Pelobacter seleniigenes DSM 18267: one gene and its partner. The protein of the gene in region 1 interacts with the protein of each later gene in a pairwise test. Links are inferred from orthologs where the notes say so. Each region holds a gene or a part of one and is shown on either strand. Other genes may lie near its edges.

Evidence for each region.
Region 2: the proteins of yhbY (region 1) and rho interact in binary tests that used the Escherichia coli proteins (3 or more experiments, as listed by UniProt). The link is inferred for Pelobacter seleniigenes DSM 18267 from one-to-one orthologs.

Annotation. Positions count from the first base shown.
Region 1 is NZ_JOMG01000005.1:440,117-449,515, reverse strand. What follows is about bases 4,615-7,367. They hold yhbY (ribosome assembly RNA-binding protein YhbY), read right to left. Parts: upstream 6,263-7,367; coding sequence 5,966-6,262; downstream 4,615-5,965. Other genes in these bases: N909_RS0123275 (AzlC family ABC transporter permease), read right to left, coding at 6,617-7,273; N909_RS0123280 (AzlD domain-containing protein), read right to left, coding at 6,297-6,620; tnpA (IS200/IS605 family transposase), read left to right, coding at 5,172-5,606; N909_RS0123295 (D-alanine--D-alanine ligase family protein), read right to left, coding at 4,615-5,033. Also shown: N909_RS0123320 (M1 family metallopeptidase), read right to left, coding at 1-512; N909_RS0123315 (hypothetical protein), read right to left, coding at 687-1,253; N909_RS0123310 (KamA family radical SAM protein), read right to left, coding at 1,418-2,506; N909_RS0123305 (GNAT family N-acetyltransferase), read right to left, coding at 2,515-2,988; N909_RS24180 (D-alanine--D-alanine ligase family protein), read right to left, coding at 2,981-3,988; more of N909_RS0123295, read right to left, coding at 3,966-4,614; N909_RS0123270 (ATP-binding cassette domain-containing protein), read right to left, coding at 7,601-8,335; N909_RS0123265 (amino acid ABC transporter permease), read right to left, coding at 8,328-9,287.
Region 2 is NZ_JOMG01000002.1:2,582,193-2,591,692, reverse strand. Bases 2,887-5,740 are described here. They hold rho (transcription termination factor Rho), read right to left. Parts: upstream 5,011-5,740; coding sequence 3,763-5,010; downstream 2,887-3,762. Other genes in these bases: N909_RS0114640 (hypothetical protein), read right to left, coding at 5,406-5,740; rpmE (50S ribosomal protein L31), read right to left, coding at 3,440-3,643; prfA (peptide chain release factor 1), read right to left, coding at 2,887-3,338. Outside these bases: hisG (ATP phosphoribosyltransferase), read right to left, coding at 1-143; murA (UDP-N-acetylglucosamine 1-carboxyvinyltransferase), read right to left, coding at 149-1,402; prmC (peptide chain release factor N(5)-glutamine methyltransferase), read right to left, coding at 1,419-2,267; more of prfA, read right to left, coding at 2,271-2,886; more of N909_RS0114640, read right to left, coding at 5,741-6,179; tRNA glutamyl-Q(34) synthetase GluQRS, read right to left, coding at 6,331-7,332; N909_RS0114630 (RrF2 family transcriptional regulator), read left to right, coding at 7,473-7,913; N909_RS0114625 (ammonium transporter), read right to left, coding at 8,136-9,350. UniProt on the Escherichia coli protein: Facilitates transcription termination by a mechanism that involves Rho binding to the nascent RNA, activation of Rho's RNA-dependent ATPase activity, and release of the mRNA from the DNA template.

The DNA of each region.
Region 1 (9,399 bases):
CTGTCCCGGGTCAAACGTTGTCCGGCCAGGATGGCTTCCCCAGGGGCTGGCAGGCGGATATCGACCAGATAACGGGCGGGTGGAGAGGAGAGCAGAGGATGCCAGGCGACTGCACCGGAAAGGTAGCTGCCGCGCGGAGAAATCACTGCAGAGACCCCGTAGCCGGGATCTTCATTATGCCCCGGAGCTGTCGGAACCGGGTCGGTAAAGCGGCCTTGATAGGTTATTTCAAGGTCTGCTGCCGAGGTCGGGGCCACCTTCAGCAGACCGTCAGCAAACGTCCATGGAATGGGCTGCCCGGCCTGGTTGACCGAAGAAATTCGACAGTGTTGAGACAACTGCATGGTCAACGGAGCAGGGTGTTCAGCCTTGAATTGGAGGACAACCTTTCCTTCAAGGCGTTGCTCGGCAGGCAGGATTTTGATCTCAAGGTGGTAATCGATGGCAGCAAACGAGTCGGGTGAGGAAGTAAAAGTCGCCAAAAAAACAAAAAGAAACAGCGCAGATCGCATAGGCCGCCTTAATAAATTGTTGGAAAAGCCCATCCGGATCTTTTCCAGCAAAGTCGAAAAAGGAGCTTTTCCGGACCTCGCTAAAATCAATTTAACCTTAAGCGCTGTTCCGGCTCAACCGGTGGGAATAAAAAAGGGCCTGTTGGTCTTGTCTTTGGCTGGCCGGGTTGGGGATCAACGACCGTTATCCCGGACCCACTGCCGCATTGCGGCCAATTCCCCATAGGTCAGATTGGGCCGCAGCAAGCGGCCGGCCTGTTCACGGTATTGGGCCAGCTGGGGAAAGCTGCGGCATAAACCGATGAGTTCATGTTGAGCCTGGTCGTCATCGGTCAGCGGTTTGAGGTTTTCAAGGGCGAGCATCACCTGCTTAATGCGGCGGCCCAGAGTCGCGCCAAGAAAAACGATGGATGCGCAGGTCACCGCAGCTGCAATGCTGCCACTTAAGGGCTGCCTCATCATCCAGAACAGAATGCTTCCGACTGCGATGGAGTTGCCGAGGGCAACCAGGGCAACGGTGCTGCGTTGCGCCGGGCCGAGTTCATCCGGCATGGTCGTGGCCAGCAGGAGCGCGCATAAAGTTCCCAGGACGATTGCGGTCAGAGTGCCAAACCCGCTGAGCAGATCAAAAAAATACAGGGCCAGAAAAACAGCGGTATGGGCCAGATCGGAGAGACAGGATAATTTGATCTGCTGGTGGCGTTTATGCTTCAGGTCAGCGTGGATTTGCTTTAACTCCACAGCTGTCGGAGGGTCATTGCTGATGTCGAATTGAAACATTTTTCACAACTATCGGAGAGAATTCAAAGAGATCCTTTATGATTCCTCTTTCTGTAGAAAAATGCAAGGCCTTCACAGTCAACGTGACCGTGAAGGCCTGTCATCACCATTGGTCAGCCAGCGATTCAGCTTTTATTGTTCACAATGAGAGACAATTCGCTTTCCACTTCAGCCGGCTCGGCATTGCGATAGTGAAAGGTCTGCCCCTGGTAATTTTTCAGGACGACATCTTCGCCCAGGGACTGCAGATAGTCGGGTAACAGGGGGATCTTACCGCCACCACCAGGGGCATCGATAACATACGCCGGAACCGCCATTCCCGAAGTGTGGCCGCGCAGGGCGCGAATCACGTCAAGCCCTTCTTCGACCGTGGTCCGGAAGTGATCGGTGCCCTGGACCATGTCGGCCTGATAGATGTAATAAGGGCGCACCCGGATTGCTAGCAGTTTCTGCATCAACCGTTTCATCACTTGCGGATCATCATTGATCCCGCGCAGCATCACCGTCTGGTTGCCCAGCGGGATGCCTGCGTTGGCCAGACGTTCGCAGGCTTTTGCCGATTGTGCGGTGATCTCATCCGGGTGATTGAAATGAGTGTTCAGGTACAGCGGATGATACTTGCGCAGCACCCGAATCAGTCCCGAGGTGATCCGCATGGGCAGTACGACCGGAACCCGACTGCCGATGCGGATCATTTCCACATGCGGGATCGCTCTGAGCCGGCTGAGGATCGAATCGAGTTTGTCGTCGCTGAGCAGCAGCGGATCGCCCCCGGAGACAATGACGTCGCGGATTTGCGGGTTGCGACTAATGTAGTCGATGCCGGCCGCAATGGTTTCTGCAGTAATGCGCATCTGTTCTCCGCCGACTTTACGTTTACGGGTACAAAAGCGGCAGTACATGGCACATTCGGACGAAACCAGGAACAGGACCCGATCCGGATAACGGTGGATGATATTCGGCACCGGGCTTTGATTCTCTTCTTCCAGCGGATCAGCCATGCAAACATGGTCGTTCAGCTCTTGCTGATCAGGCACGGCCTGTTTCCAGATCGGATCACCGGCGGACTTGATCAGACTCAGGTAATAGGGGGTAATACGCATCGGATAACGCTCGGCAACCTCTTTCAGAGGGCGCCAGTCAACCCCGAAAGAGCGGGGCAGTTTCTCTGGATTGGTAATACTCGCCTGCAGGTGTCTTTGCCAGGTTTCCATTGTTCTCCTCAACACGATGTAAAACGTTTGACGTAGGTTATCCGGTCATCTTGAGGCCGGTAAAAATCTTTGATGCGGGCTTCTTCCTGGTAGCCGGCCCGCAGATAGAATGCCCTGGTTTTCACATAAGAGTCCTGCGAGGACGTCTCCAGGCAAAGCATCCGGGCTCCGCGGGCTTGCAGCCGATCTTCGACTTCAGTCAGCAAAGTGCGGCCGATGCCCTGACCGTGCAGGTGTGGCGCGGTTGCAATCCAGTACAGATCGTAGCTGCCACTGGTGAGCGGTACCGGACCGAACATGGCGTAGCCGGTGACCTGACCGTCGGCCTCGCTGATCAGGACTTCGTAATCTTCCTGTTGCGGGTTGTTCAGAACGGTATCCAGCAGTTCCAGGGCGCAGTCGATCTCGGCCACTGAAAATACGCCGCAACTTGTCAGAATCCGCTGCAGGGGTTCAATATCTGTCGGGACCAGTTCACGCATGGATTGATTCCTTCCTGAGGAGTGCATTTTCGACAATGCTTTCCACCAACTCCGGATATTCCAGTCCGCCACAGCGGGCTGCCCGAGCCAGGCCGGCCGCAGGCGAGATATCGGGATTGGCATTCAGCTCAAGAATATAAGGAATGTTATCGCGCCAACGGATGTCGATACGCGCGTAATCACGTGCGCCAAGCAGCTGCCAGGCTTTCAGGGCAATGTCGGCAAGCTTCTGCTGTTCGATATCGGTAATCAGGGCGGGGCAGACCGGTATCGAACCGCTGTAGTCGATTGACTCCTCATGCCATTTGCCGGCATAGCTGACCAGTCGGCAGTCAAGTTGTTCAGAAAAGCAGATCTCGGCAATGGGCAGCAGCCGCACGGAGCGATCTCCGAGCAGGGCGACATTGAATTCACGGCCGTCGATAAACTCTTCCACCAGGGCCGCTTGCCGATAGTGGTGATGAATGTAGGCGACCTGCCGCTGCAGACCGGCGTTGTCGTTAACAACACTGGCGCGGCTGATGCTTAGCGAGGCGTCTTCACTACAGGGTTTGACAATAAACGGGCGATCGAACACGAGTCCGGGTAAGGGCGCCCCCGGAGCGACCAGGTGATAGTCCGGTGTCGGCAGGCCGTGGCGGCGCAGCAGGTCTTTGGTCAACCCCTTGTCCCGGGTCAGCCCGAGCACAAAAGGGGATGATCCGGTATAGGTGAGTCCAAGCATTTCAAAGACGGCGGCCACATGCATTTCATAGCGGCTGTCGCCACGAAAACCTTCGCAGAGATTAAACACCAGATCCGGCTGCAACCTCTGCAGAGCGGCAATGAACGAACCCAGTTCCAGATGAAGGGGGACCAGGATCGGTTCATGTCCGAGCAGGCGCAGAGCGTCAGCAACGGCGTCAGCTTCTTCTGCGGCACCGGCTTCGGAAAGCAGGTCTTCAGCTATCCCGGATAAGGGTTGCTCAGCAACTTGGTTATAACAGACAGCAATTCTCATCGGTTCCTCTGTCCTGATTGAATAAACGTGCTGCGGCAGTGTCGACGACTTTTAGAATCAGCTGTTCATAAGACAGCCCGGCGGCGCGGGCGGCTTTGGGAAAACAGCTATTCTGTTCGGGTCGCGGCAGAATGCCGGGAAGCGGGTTCAATTCGATAACAGAGGGATGCCCATGAGCATCCAGTCGAACATCTATCCGGCACCAGTCACGGCATTTCAATGCCTGGAAGGCGCGCCGGCAGATATCTTCGATCTGGGCTTGCAGCAAGGGTTCAAGCTTTGCGGGGCAGGTGAAAATCTCCAGCGGTTTTGCTTCGGTATCCCAAATCCATTTGGCTTCATAGGAATAGATCGGGTTGACACCGCCGGGCAGAGAGGTGAAATCAATTTCGACAATCGGCAGGATCTGAATATCCTGACCGTTGCCGATCATGGCTACGGTAAACTCGCGGCCGGGAAGGAATTCCTCGACCAGAGCGCTTTGCTGATAGGTGGTATTGACCCACTCCACCTGTGCGGCCAGCTGCTGCCGGTCGTAAACCAGGGCCTTGTCGGTCACCCCTTTGCTGGAACCTTCCAGGCAGGGTTTGACGATCAGCGGGTAAGTGAGTTGCTCCGGCAGTTCAGCCAGCGAAGAAACGATCCAGAAGCCAGGTGTCGGAATCCGATTCCAGGACAGGATCTCTTTGGTCCTGCCTTTATCGAGACAGATGCCGAGGGTGGTCGGATCGCTCCCGGTGTAGGGAATGTTCAGCATTTCCAGCAGCGCGGGAATCTGGGCTTCGCGACTGATGCCATGAAGACCTTCCGCCATGTTGAAAACCAGGTCGGGTTTCAGGTGGCGAAACTTTTCAAAGGCATCAAGATCAGCCTGGACCAGGGATACCTGGTGCTCGGTTGCCAAGGCTGCGGCGACAGCATTGATGGTTTCACTGTCGTCCCACTCGGCATAAAGGTCATCGGGAAGATCTGTGTCGGAACACGAGGGAGGTTCGTCTTCGGTCGGGCCGACCTCACGCATATTGAATGCAAACGCGATGTGCATTGTTATAACCCCTTTTAGTGTGAAGTAGAAACCCCCGTCCTTTGGGCGGGGTCAGAGTCCTTCGGCTTTGCCAGAAGGGCTCATGGCAGTCCATATTCAGAAGTTGTTCCCGCAACTAACTGAACAGAAAGGAAAGCCATGAGCCGTTTTCGAAAATTAACACATGCCATCTGGCACTGTCAGTACCACATTGTCTGGGTCCCGAAATATCGCTTCCGAATATTGGAAGGCGAACTGGCTCAGGAAGTACGAGCATGTATACGGATCTTCAGTGGGCAAAGTCACTGTGAGATCGTCGAGCTGAATATCCAGAAAGACCACGTCCATCTGATCATCATGGTGCCGCCGAAGGTAGCCATTTCAGAGTTGATGGGGCGCCTGAAAGGACGATCAGCGATACGAATTTTAAAGAACCATCCCAAATTGCGAAAGAATCGCTACTGGGGGAATCATTTCTGGGCGCCCGGCTACTGCGTTGATACCGTCGGTTTGGATACTGAGATGATCAGACGCTACGTGCGGTATCAAGAGGCGCACGAAAAGAAGATAGAACAGCAACAACTTAAATTTTAACCCAACAGGACAAGGGAACGACGCTCCGGCTGCCCTCTTTGGGGGCTGCCGGCAACGCCCCCTCAGGGGGCGCCTTTAAAGCCCCGTCCTTTGGGCGGGGTTTTTTACTAAGCCTTGATTGAAAATCGTTCCAATGGAACCGCATTCATGCCTTCGGGAGCCTGGCGGCTGGCTATAAAAAGGGGTTACTTTTTATGCTGTGGTCGTTACGCATGCCCGAAATTGAATGCTAATGAGCAAGCGTATACGCTTATGAAAAAAAGCTGTCAATAAAAAAAATGAGGAAATTTTTTGTGAAAAAATTCCTCATTTTTTTCAAGTAGTTAAGGTGGGTGTCTCGGCAATGGAAGCGCGCCTTCTCAGCTCTTCGGCAGAGCGATTTTCACTTCATCCGAAGGCCGGAAAAGCAAAATAGTCCGGCCCAGGATCTGGACGACTTCTGCAGCCGTAGCAGTCGCCAATTCTGCGGCGACCTCCTTGCGATCACCAAGGCAACCTTCCTGCAGTTTGATTTTTATCAGCTCATGGCTCTGCAAAGCTTCCTCAACGGCTGAAGTCACCGCAGGATTGACCTCTTCTTTGCCGACCATGACCACCGGATTAAGATGATGACCCAGGCCTCTGAGGAAACGGATCTGTTTTCCCGTTAATTTCATTCATGCTCCATTTGTGAATAAGATAAAGTAAGTTTCAAAGTAACAATCCTGCTAACCAGTACAGCAACATTCCGATCAGCACCGTTCCCCCCAGGCTGCGGGTTTTCAGGGCAAACAAGAAAGTAGGGACCGCGACCAGCAGCTCTGGTTTACCCAGTTCAAAAGTGCGGCTGGCATGATCCGCAAACAGGGATGGAGCCAGCAGGGCGCTCAATACCGCAACCGGGATCAGGCTTAACCAGTCGACCAGCCATTGTGGTAATTGCTTGTGGGCGAGGTAAAGAAGCGGAAGAGCCCGGGGTAAATAGGTCACCATGCCCATGCCGGCAAACAGGAAAAAATACTCGGAGAAGGTCATTTGCTCCTCCGATAGCGGCGTTTCAGAAAATAGCCGAGGGTTGCTGCACTGATCGCAGCGCCGACAATATAGGAATCTCCGGGAATCAGCAAGTACCAAGTAACAGAAATTGCGCTGCTTAATAAGCCGGTGAGGATGTAGATTCGACCTTGCAGTTGGAAGACCAGCAGGCAGATAAACATGCCGGTCAGAGCGTAATCGATACCCAAAGCACCCTGGGGAATGAACTGGCCGACCAGCGTGCCAGCCACTGTTGCAATCAGCCAGGCAAAATTGGCGAGATGATTCACCACCAGGGCCTGGTAGCGGGACCAGTTGCCCTCCTTGAAGCGGGTCATATTGACGGCAAAGCTTTCATCGGTAATGCCGTAGGAAAACAGCGTCAGAAATTTGCGATTGACTCCCGCCAGATAGACCGCCAGGGCAGAGCTCATCAGGGTGTGCCGGAAATTAACGACAAAGGTGGTCAGGACGATGGCCCATGGCGAGGAGCCTGCCGCCAGCATGGCGACGCAGATGAACTGGGCGCTGCCGGCAAAGACAATGACGGACATCATAGCCACGGCCCACCAATTCAGTCCGGCCTGCTGGGCCAGTACACCCAGAGCCAGGCCGATGGGAAAATAGCCCAGACAGATCGGCCAGGCGGCCACGGCGCCGGTCCTAAGAATATCCTGTTGTTTGCATGGATTTTTCATAAGCTGGAAAGATAGCGAGTTTCAGAAGCAAAAAACAAGACACATTTGCGGATGAAAACAAAAACGCTCTGTGCCCTGAATGGCGCTCGTTGGAGGGGCGATGGCAGCAAAACCGGGACTGTCCCCGTACGGGGGCTGTCCCAGGTCTTTGCGGTGCTAACCGCTACAGTTTCATGGCTCGCAAACTCTTGGGACCGCCCCCGATGACCCTGGGGACAGTCCCGAGTTTACTGCAAAGTTGCTTAAAATAGCGCCATCCTTCTGAGCAGATACAAAAGGGGGTTAAAGAACCTGTTTGAGGAACAGCTTGGCGCGTTCTTCCTGCGGATTGGTGAAGAAGTGTTCAGGGGTTCCTTCTTCCACCAGTTTGCCATGATCCATAAACAGGACCCGATCGGCAACTTCCCGGGCGAAACCCATTTCATGAGTCACCACAACCATGGTCATCCCTTCACGGGCAAGCTGCTTCATGACCTCCAGCACTTCGCCGACCATTTCCGGGTCGAGGGCGCTGGTCGGTTCGTCAAACAGCATCACCTTGGGATCCATGGCCAGGGCTCTGGCGATCGCAACCCGCTGTTGCTGGCCACCGGAGAGGCGAATCGGATACTCGCTTTCTTTTTCGGCAATCCCGACCTTTTGCAGCAGCTCACGCCCTTTTTTTTCGGCTTCGGCGCGACTGCGCTTACGCACAACGGTTTGCGCGAGAACCAGGTTTTCCAGGACGGTTTTATGCGGAAACAGATTGAACTGCTGAAAAACCATGCCGACTTCCCGGCGAACCTTGTTCAGGTCGGTCCGGCGGTCGGCCAGATCCACGCCGTCAACATGGATGTGCCCGGATGAAAGGGTCTCCAGCCCGTTGAGGCAACGCAGGTAGGTCGATTTCCCGGAGCCGGAAGGTCCGATAATAACCACAACCTCGCCGGATTTGATATGGGCGGTCACTCCGTCCACCGCGTTGACGGTCTGGCCCCGTCCGATGAAAATCTTTTTTAAATCAACTGTCTTAATCACTGACTGCCAGCCTCCGTTCAACCCATGCAATCACCTGCGACAGGGTCAAGGTCAAAAATAAGTAAAGAAGTGCAACCACAAACCAGATCTCGAAAGTCGCAAAGGTTGAAGTGATGACTTCGCGACCGCTCTTGGTCAGTTCGGTAATGCCCACAACCGATACCAGCGATGAATCTTTAATCAGGCTGATAAACTGACCGGCAAGAGGGGGAAGGGTGCGTTTGAAAGCCTGGGGCAGAATAATGTAGATCATGGCCTGGGCATTGGTCATACCCAGCGAACGCGCTGCCTCCATCTGCCCCTTGGGAATTGACTGAATCCCGGCACGGATGATCTCGGCAACATAGGCTCCGGCAAAAACCGCCAAGGCCCCGATGCCGGCCACTATCCGGCTGAGGTCAAGAACAGTCCCCAGGAAAAAATAGAAAATGAAAATCTGCACCAGCAGCGGGGTGCCGCGGATTATTTCGATATAGATGATGGCCAGTTGTTTGAGGGTAATGTTTTTGGAAATACGGCACAGCCCGGTCACCAACCCGATAATCAAGCCGAAAATACTGGCTGCAGCAGACATATAGAGAGTGACCCAGAGCCCGATGATTAAAGGACCGGGCCGCCATTTGAAAGTGGAGCCGATGGAATCCCCTGCAAAAAGATCTTCGTTCGGACTGACCTTGAGGCTTTTTGTGGCAACGGTAAAGGTCTGAACCTCATCGTTTTCACTGCGCACGGTCACCGTCGATTTATCGCCGGCGTCGGCAATTTTTTCGACCCGCCCATCAAAAGGAACCGTTTTGATCATTTCCTGATGATAGAGGAAGTATTGCGGGACCCGATTCCAGCGCCAGGTATAGTCGATTTTTTTGGTCGCCGCCCAGAGACCGGCCCCGAGACTGAAAATAATCAGGAGGGTCAGAACTCTCCATAGCCAATTGTTTTGTTGTTTTTTCACCTGTCAGGTTTCCTGATAATAAATAAACAATGTATCGGTTTAAAGATCCGCTGCTGGTGAGCAGTGCCTGTCCGGCCATCAGCAGGCGGGTATGGAAACAGGACTCAAACAG
Region 2 (9,500 bases), on another replicon or contig:
AACTTCTGCTCAGGATTTTCAAAAACCAGCTTACGGCTCTCCCCTTCCATTTCCGGGCAGGTAATGCCGATACGGCTGAACAATTCCATGGAATCCTGCATAATCCGCCCTTTCGGCAGGGCGAAGGTGATCCAGTCACTCATTCGTATCACTCCTGTTCGCGCCAGATGCGAGCTCCCAGCGCCGCCAGTTTCTGTTCAATCTTCTCATAACCGCGATCCAGGTGGTAGATGCGCGAAACCTCGGTGGTGTTATGCGCCGCCAACCCGGCCAGGATCAACGAAGCGCTGGCCCTCAGGTCGGTGGCCATGACCGGCGCTCCGGTCATCTGCGCTGTGCCCCGGATGATGGCGCTGTGCCCATCGATCTGGATATCGGCACCCATCCGCTGCAGCTCACAGACATGCATGAAGCGGTTCTCAAAAACCGTCTCGGAAATTCGGCTGGTCCCTTCCGCAAAAGACATCAGCGCCATGAACTGCGCCTGCATGTCGGTCGGGAACCCCGGAAAGACGCTGGTCCTGATATCGACGGCCAGCGGTCGCCGCGGTCCCTGCACCCGCAGGCCATCGGCTTCTTCTTCCACACTGACACCAGCTTCCTTCAGTTTACTGATCAATGCCTCCAGATCTTCGCGCAGGGCTTCCCTGACCAGGACATTGCCACCGGTGATCGCGGCCGCGATCATAAAGGTCCCGGCTTCGATGCGATCAGGAATCACCCGGCACTGCAGCGGCATGAGCTTGTCGACCCCCTGAATCTGGATGATAGCGGTCCCGGCCCCTTCAATCTGTGCGCCCATGCTATTGAGGGCCTCGGCCAACTGCACAATCTCCGGCTCGCGGGCCGCATTTTCGAGGACGGTCTCCCCTTTCGCCAGAGCAGCCGCCATCAGCAGGTTTTCCGTCCCTCCGACCGTGGGCATATCAAACGATATCTTCGCCCCCTTAAGGCGATCGGCGGTCGCTTCGACGTAACCGTGGTCAAGCTTGATTTTGGCGCCGAGTTGTTCGAGCCCTTTCAGATGCAGATTGATCGGCCGGGCGCCGATGGCACAGCCGCCGGGGAGGCTGACCCGGGCATGGCCGCAGCGGGCCAACAACGGCCCCAGCACCAGCACCGAGGCGCGCATGGTCTTCACCAGTTCGTAAGGCGCTTCAACACTTTCAATCCGGGAAGCGTCGATCCGATAGCAATGATCAGCTGCCTTCACCTCGGCACCGAGGATTTTCAGCAGCTTTTCGGCCGTGGTAATATCGCGCAATGCGGGAATATTGCACAATTCGCTGGTTCCGTCCGCCAGCAGCGTCGCAAACAACAGAGGCAAGGCGGAATTCTTGGCACCGCCGACCTGGACCTCGCCATTGAGCGCAACGCCCCCTTTGATAACTATTTTTTCCACAGGATATTCCTACTTTCTATTTCAGCTGACCGCCGACAACCCGCGGCAGACCGGAATAATCTTTACGAACAAAAGTGTCGCTCAAGCCGGCTTCAATAAACAAGCGACATACGGCTTCAGTCTGGGTCGCTCCGGTTTCGACCACCAGCCACCCGCCCGGCTGCAGCCGGGTTGAGGCTTGTCGGGCCAACTCCTGGTAACAATACAGGCCGTCATTTTCGGCCAGCAACGCTATTTCCGGCTCATGACAGCGCACTTCGGGCATCAGCTCGACCCACTCTTGCCTGGCGATATAGGGCGGATTGGACACAATCAGATCGTAGCGCTGCTCCGGCAGCCGAGCCAGATCGCCAGGAACCAGCTCAACCCGATCGGCCAGCTGATTAAGAATGGCATTGTCCCTGGCCACGGCCAGCGCGTCCGCCGAGATATCGATGCCGGTCAGAGTCCAGCCGGGCAGTTCTCCGGCCAGACTGATCACAATCGCTCCGCTGCCGGTGCCGACATCCAGCAGGGACCCCGCGGGAGAGGCCAGACGTAGCGCCTCTTCGACGAGGATTTCCGTATCCTGACGCGGGATCAGCACCGCCGGACTGACGTTGAAACGGCGTGACCAGAATTCAGTATAGCCGAGCAGATACTGGAGCGGCTCGCGCTGGCCGCGTTTTTTAACCAACGGCCGGATTTGATCCAGCTCCCCGGCGCTCAACGGCCGATCATAATTCATATACAGGCCGACCCGGTCGAGTTGGAGCGTGTGCGCCAGCAGCAGTTCGGCCTCGAGCCGCGGTGAGGCGATCCCCTTCTCTTCAAAGAAACCGGTCATCCAGCGCAACATTTTGAGCAGCGTCCAGGATTCAGCCAAGGATCAGGACTCCTGCCGGCTCATCTGAGCCGCCTGTTGGTCTGCAATCAACGCATCGAGCACTTCGTCGATATCCCCCTGCATGATCGCGTCCAGCCGGTACAGGGTCAGGCCGATGCGGTGATCGGTACAACGCCCCTGAGGAAAGTTGTAGGTGCGGATCCGTTCGCTGCGATCGCCGCTGCCAACCTGATTCTTACGATCGGCGGCCATTTCGGCCTGCTGTGCGGCCAGCATCTGGTCATAGATCCTGGATTTCAGCACCTTGAGAGCCTTGGCCTTATTTTTATGCTGGGATTTTTCGTCCTGGCAGGCCACCACCACCCCGGTCGGGATATGGGTCAGCCGGACTGCGGATTCGGTTTTGTTGACATGCTGCCCCCCGGAACCCGAGGCGCGATAAAGATCGATCCGCAAATCCGCCGGGTTGATATCGATGTCGACATCTTCGGCTTCCGGCAACACCGCAACGGTGCAGGCCGAGGTATGAATGCGCCCCTGGGTTTCGGTATCCGGAACCCGCTGCACGCGGTGCGTACCACTTTCGAATTTCAACCTGGAATAGACCCGTTCACCGCTGATCAGGGCGATGATCTCCTTGAACCCGCCGCCGTCGGTTTCGGAGACACTCATGATCTCGACTTTCCAGCGATTGCGGTCGGCATAGCGGGAGTACATGCGGAACAGGTCGGCGGCAAACAGAGCCGCTTCATCACCGCCGGTGCCGGCACGGATTTCCAGAATGATATTCTTGTCGTCGTTGGGGTCTTTGGGCAGCAGCAGGATCCGCAACTGCTCTTCGAGCTGGGTCCGCTGCGCTTCCAGTTCCGGCAGTTCCGCCCGGGCCAGTTCTTTCATGTCCGGATCGCTGTCCTGGAGCAGTTCACGATTCCCCTCGATGTCGTTACAGACCTGTTTGTAGCTGCTGTAGACCGCTACGACTTCAGACAGGTCAGAGTGTTCCTTGGTCAGTTCACGATAGCGTTTCTGGTCCCCCATAACCGCGGGGTCGGACAGCAGTCCTTCAACTTCACGAAAACGATCGACCACATCTTCGAGATTTGCGAACATAATTTTCTTTCGATCCAGATGGTTGCGGCCGAGGGCTGCCCCGGCCTCCTGAACGAAAAAAGGCGGCCTCAACGGGCCGCCTTTTTTCAATATCTACCCGATTACTTCTGGGCGTACTTTTTGCGGAAGCGCTCGATCCGGCCGGCGGTATCGATCAGTTTCTGCTTACCGGTATAAAAAGGGTGGCACGCGGAACAAATCTCCGTGTGAATTTCGCCGGCGATGGTGGAGCGGGTTTCAAAGCTGTTACCGCAATCACAACGCACGGTCGTTACTTCATACTTGGGATGGATGCCTTCTTTCATGATTCTTCTCCTTGGCGACCTGGCGTAAGTACAGGCCTGATTTTTAATATCGGACAAACCGATTAGATAGCACTTTTCACAGCCAGGGGCAAGCCCTATCTGTGGTTTCTTGAGCCGGCCTACTGATTCATGGAATCCAGGAACTGCTGATTGGTTTCGGTCTCGGTCAGTTTTTCCAGCAGGAACTCCATGCTGTCGACGGTGTTCATCGACGACAGGACCTTGCGCAACAGCCAGGTTCTCTGCAACTGGGTCGCATCGACCAGCAGATCTTCCTTCCGGGTCCCGGAGCGGTTGATATCCATGGCCGGGAAAGCCCGTTTGTCAGCCAACCGGCGGTCCAGATGCAGCTCCATGTTACCGGTCCCCTTGAATTCTTCGAAGATAACCTCATCCATCTTGCTGCCGGTATCGATCAGGGCGGTGGCAATGATGGTCAGGCTGCCGCCCTCCTCGATATTCCGGGCCGCACCGAAAAAGCGCTTCGGCTTATGCAGCGCGTGAGCATCGACACCACCGGAGAGGATCTTGCCGCTGGACGGGATAATGGTATTGTAGGCACGGGCCAACCGGGTGATCGAATCGAGGAGAATGACCACGTCACGCTTATGCTCCACCAACCGGCGGGCTTTCTCGATGACCATCTCGGCGACTTGGACGTGGCGGTTGGCCGGCTCGTCAAAGGTTGACGAAATAACCTCACCGTTGACGTTGCGCTGCATATCGGTCACTTCCTCGGGGCGTTCATCAATGAGCAGAACAATCAGATACACCTCGGGGTGATTTTGCGAAATGGAATTGGCGATATTCTGCAGCAGCACCGTTTTACCGGTTCGCGGCGGAGCCACGATCAATCCGCGCTGCCCTTTGCCGATGGGAGCGACCAGGTCCATGACCCGGGTTGAATAGTTGTCAGGAGAGGTTTCCAGAACCAGTTGCTCTTCAGGGTAGAGCGGGGTCAGGTTGTCGAAGAAGGTCTTTTCCCGCATCTTCGCAGGGTCCTCAAAGTTGACCTCGGAAACCTTTAACAGGGCAAAATAGCGCTCCCCCTCTTTGGGCGGACGAATCTGTCCGGCGACCGTATCACCGGTGCGCAGGGCGAAACGGCGAATCTGCGAAGGCGAAATGTAAATATCGTCCGGCCCCGGCAGATAGTTGGCATCCGGAGCACGTAAAAAACCGAACCCGTCCGGCAGGATTTCGAGAACCCCCTCTCCGAAAATAGCCTTCTTTTTGGCTGCTGTTGCTTTTAGGATGTTAAAAATCAGGTCCTGCCGGCGCATTCCGCCGATTTCTTCCAGCCCCAGGTCTTTTCCTAAAGCAATCAGTTCAGAGATTTTTGTCTGCTTCAATTCTTTCAGATTCATAAAGGTTCTCCAGCCCTGTACTCAGGGGTTACACAGGAATATCGACGGATGTCCGCACAATACATATGAATGAGTGGATTTTCGACATTGAGTTACGTAGTTGACAAGTCTTATAAATAAATTGAATTGATATAAATAATTCTAAATGTAAAGAATATAGATTCCGGGCCAGATCAGCTCTTTTATTTTATTCTTTGAATGGTTCAATCGGAATTTTTTACCTGAAGGGTTTTATATTCAATCCAACCTGCAACGGCAGGGAATAGAGCGGGCAGGCGCTTTTATTTTCATTGCTTTAAAAGAGCTTGTACCCGCTTTATCCCGCCATGTCAACCTTGAAGCGTAAAAAAAACCCTCTTTTTATATATTTTTCAAAACAACTGTTTATTTTTTAATCATCTCAGGGAATCAAGCAAGCCCGGGCTGATCCCGGAAGCTATTTCGGAGAACAAGTCCTCGTACATTTCCGGCAACACCTTGGTCCCCTTGTGCTCAGGATCTTCATCAAGAGCCCGCTCTATGCCGGAGATACTGATATTTTTCACTTTCACCACATCAGTCCGATTATAATAAGCCTCGTCAAAATCCGCATACTGCAGGAGCAGGGCCTGGAAGCTGTCCTCGCCCGCCAATTGCCAGAGCACCTGGCCATTGCGATCGACCACCGCAGCGGTGGCCAGCAGATCACTGAAGTCGGTATTCAGGGTCTCAAGCTTGGTACGCGACCGCCGGGTTTCCTTGACCTGTTCTCCAGAGAAGACCACCACCAACAGAGCATCGACGACATTGCGCTTGGTCAGCTCAGAGACAGTGGCCAGATCAAAGGAATAGCCGAGGGGATAACCGTTCTTATCATGAGCCGCCGGGCCGAGCAGAGACAATGCTGTCAGCTGTGGGTCAACCTGCAAGGTGCGGACATCAAAGTAGCCTTTTTTCTTGCGCAGCTCATCCGCCAGGGCCTGATGCTTGTCTACCGCAGAACGGCTGAGGATATCGAAAAGGGCATCGCTGTAAGGATAGTTCATGGTGGTATTGCGGTCCACCAGCAGTGGCAGTACCCCCAGCACCTGAACCCTGCTCTGGTATTCCTGTTTCGGCACATGGAACGTGCCGCTACCGCAACCCGCCAGCAAAACAGTCAACACTAAGCTGAAAATCATCTTTTTCATTTGCAACATCTCCCTTGCATCGACAAATAGAAATATTCACTCTCATTCGGCATGAAACACCGCCTGCCGACAACGGCACCCGCCGCGCCATGAACGGCAGGAAGGCTCTTGTCAAAGGTAGCAGAAGACACCTTCCCGGAAAAGAGACCCGTCAAGAAAAAACCACTCGGCGGCTCACCGTTGGAATCCGCGCCGGTGAAAAATGTTTTCGCCCCCAGCTTAAGAGATCCTGCGCAGTCCCGGCTTGCAACTCAACCGGTGGTTGCTGACCGAGAAAATCAAGAGCCTGCCATAGCATGGTCGCGCCGTTTGCAGCATTGACCAGCCCGGCCCGGCCATGGCGCTTGCTCAGCTTTTCGCCATCCTCCCCCAGCGCCAGGGGCAAATGATAATAATCCGGCAGAGCTGCCCGCAGACAGCGATACAGGTAAATCTGGCGGGGCGTTGAAGAGAGCAGATCGGCCCCGCGCACCACCTGGGTGACCCCGGAGTCGATATCATCCACAACCACGGCCAGCTGGTAGGCAAATTGACCGTCAGCCCGGTAGAGGACAAAATCTCCGACCTGCCTCTCCAGATTCTGCCCCTGCCAGCCATAGACCCCGTCGCAATACTTCACGGTCTGATCCGGGACCCGCAGCCTGACCGCCTTCTCAGCACGACTCCCCTTGGCCCCATGGCGGCAGGTTCCGGGATAAACCGGCCCATCCTCGCCAACATGAGGCGCGCTGGCCAGGACCTCCCGCCGCGAGCAGGTGCAATCGTAGAGCAGCCCGGCGCCCTGCAATTCATTGAGCACGTCCCGATAACGCTCCAGTCGGGTACTCTGCTGAACAACCGCCCCATCCCATTCAAAACCGAGGGTTTCCAGCAGTTCCAACAACGCGGCCGCAGAGCCGGGAACCACCCGGGGCGGATCGAGATCCTCTATTCTGACCAGCCATTCGCCGCCGCAGGATCGGGCCGCAAGATAACTTCCCAGCGCCGCGACCAGCGAGCCGAAATGCAACGGTCCGGTCGGACTGGGTGCAAACCGACCTACAATCTTGTGATTTTCCTGAATATCATCCATCTGTGCGGCAACCATCCTTTCGACCCGGGAATCATGCTGTGGCCCAACGCCGCTGTCAATACCCAGCTGTGAATACGCCAAGCGGCGCACCGTAACTGGTCAGCCACGGCTTGCTCCGCGGCCAAAACAGTTCAGTAGCATGCGGGTTTAAGAGATGATTGACAAAGAATTATCTTCAGTGTATTCATAACTGAAAAAGTTACCTTTGGGAGGCTCGACTAGTGGTTATTACACGTGCAACTGAATATGCTGTCAGAACTGTCATCTATCTGGCGCAACAGCCGAAAGATGAAATTGTCCTTAAAAAGGATATCTGCCGCACCCAGGACGTCACCCCGGCGTTTCTAACCAAAATCCTCCAGCCACTGATCAAAGCCGGGATTGTCAGTTCTCAACGTGGCGTTGGCGGAGGTTTCCTCCTGGCCAGGGGGCCGGAAGAGATCACCATGTTGGATGTCCTTCAGGCAGAAGAAGGACAGCTGAAACTCAATCACTGCCTGCTTGATTCCGAAAGCTGTGCACGCGACATTTTTTGTTCGGCCCATGACGTCTGGACCGAAGCGCAGACCGAAATGGCCAAAGTGCTGAAACGCTATACCGTTGCCGACCTGGTCAGGCAACAGCAGGTCAAGCTGGAGAAAGCCAGACAGCAGGCCGGCTGACGCCAGGCCACCACAGACCGATCAATTCTGACGAGGCGCCGCCACCAAAGCGGTTGCCTCGTTTTTTTGAAGCACCGAAATAAGATAAAAAAACCCTGGCGTCCAGGAGGGAAAAGGACGTCCAGGGCAAGACAGAAGGCTGCCACGGCCTTCCGTAAAGTGACTTTTTTCTTTATTTTACTACGTCATTTCAATGCGTCAAATCACAGCAGAAATTAGTTTTCACTTAAGATTTTCCTCGGGATACGCATTGATCTGATGAATGCTTAAATCAGCGCCGGCAAATTCCTTCTCCTCATCCAACCGGAAGCCGCTGACCCGATGAATAATCCGGTACACCACAAAGCCCGTCACCAATGCGTAAACGACGGCCAGCAGGCTGCCGGCCAACTGGGCCAGGAAGGACACCCCACCCAGGCCACCCAGGGCCTGCGATCCGAAGATACCGGCGGCGGTCCCGCCCCAGCTGCCGACCACTCCGTGCAGCGGCCAAACCCCCAGAACATCATCGATGCGGAGTTTTTCCTGTTCATACTTGAAACCGAACACGAAGATCAGGGATCCGATACCGCCAACCAGGAAGGCTCCGATCGGGTGTATCAGGTCGGAGCCGGCACAGATGGCGATCAAGCCGGCCAAAGCACCGTTATGCACAAAGCCCGGATCGTTCCGACCCGCGATCAGGGCAAACAAGACCCCGCCGACCATGGCCATCAGCGAATTGACCGCCACCAGCCCGGAAACTCCTTCCAGGGACTGGGCACTCATCACATTAAAGCCAAACCAGCCGACCGCAAGAATCCAACTCCCCAGGGCCAGAAAGGGGATATTACTGATCGGGATGGCCTGGCTGCGCCCGCGCACATAGCGCCCCAGGCGCGGTCCGAGCACGACAATAGCCGGCAGCGCCAACCAGCCGCCGATGGAATGGACCACGACACTACCGGCGAAATCATGAAAAGGGGCGCCCAGCGTCGCCTTGAAAAAGCCCTGCAGCCCGGCACTGTTCTGTCCCCAGATCAGCGATTCAAAAAGCGGGTAGGAAATTCCGGCGAAAATTGCCCCGGCACAGACCTGGGGCCAAAATTTGGCACGTTCGGCGATACCGCCGGAGATAATGGCGGGAATACAAGCGGCAAAACAGAGCAGGAAAAAAAACCGCACCAACTCATAGCCCTGATTCTGGCCAAGCAGGCCGCTTGCCGAAGTGAAGAAATTGATTCCGTAGGAAATGGGGTAACCGATCAGAAAATAAACGACCGTGGAAACAGACCAATCAGAAAGGATTTTGACAAATGCGTTCACCTGGTTTTTTTCGCGGACAGAACCGACTTCAAGAAACGCGAAACCCGCGTGCATGGCAAAAACCATGACCGCACCAAGCAAAAGGAACAATACGTCCCCACTGTGTCGTAACGCCAGAAGCGACACTTCCATAACCAGACCTCCTCGTCTCATGTAAACGCCCGACGTCATCGTCGAGCCCGATCAATTCTGAAACCGCTGTCCACATTCAATTGTCATGCCGCTTTATAACCGACTGCTTTTTTAGAAGTTCGCCCCTGGAAGCCGCCCACATTGCCTACT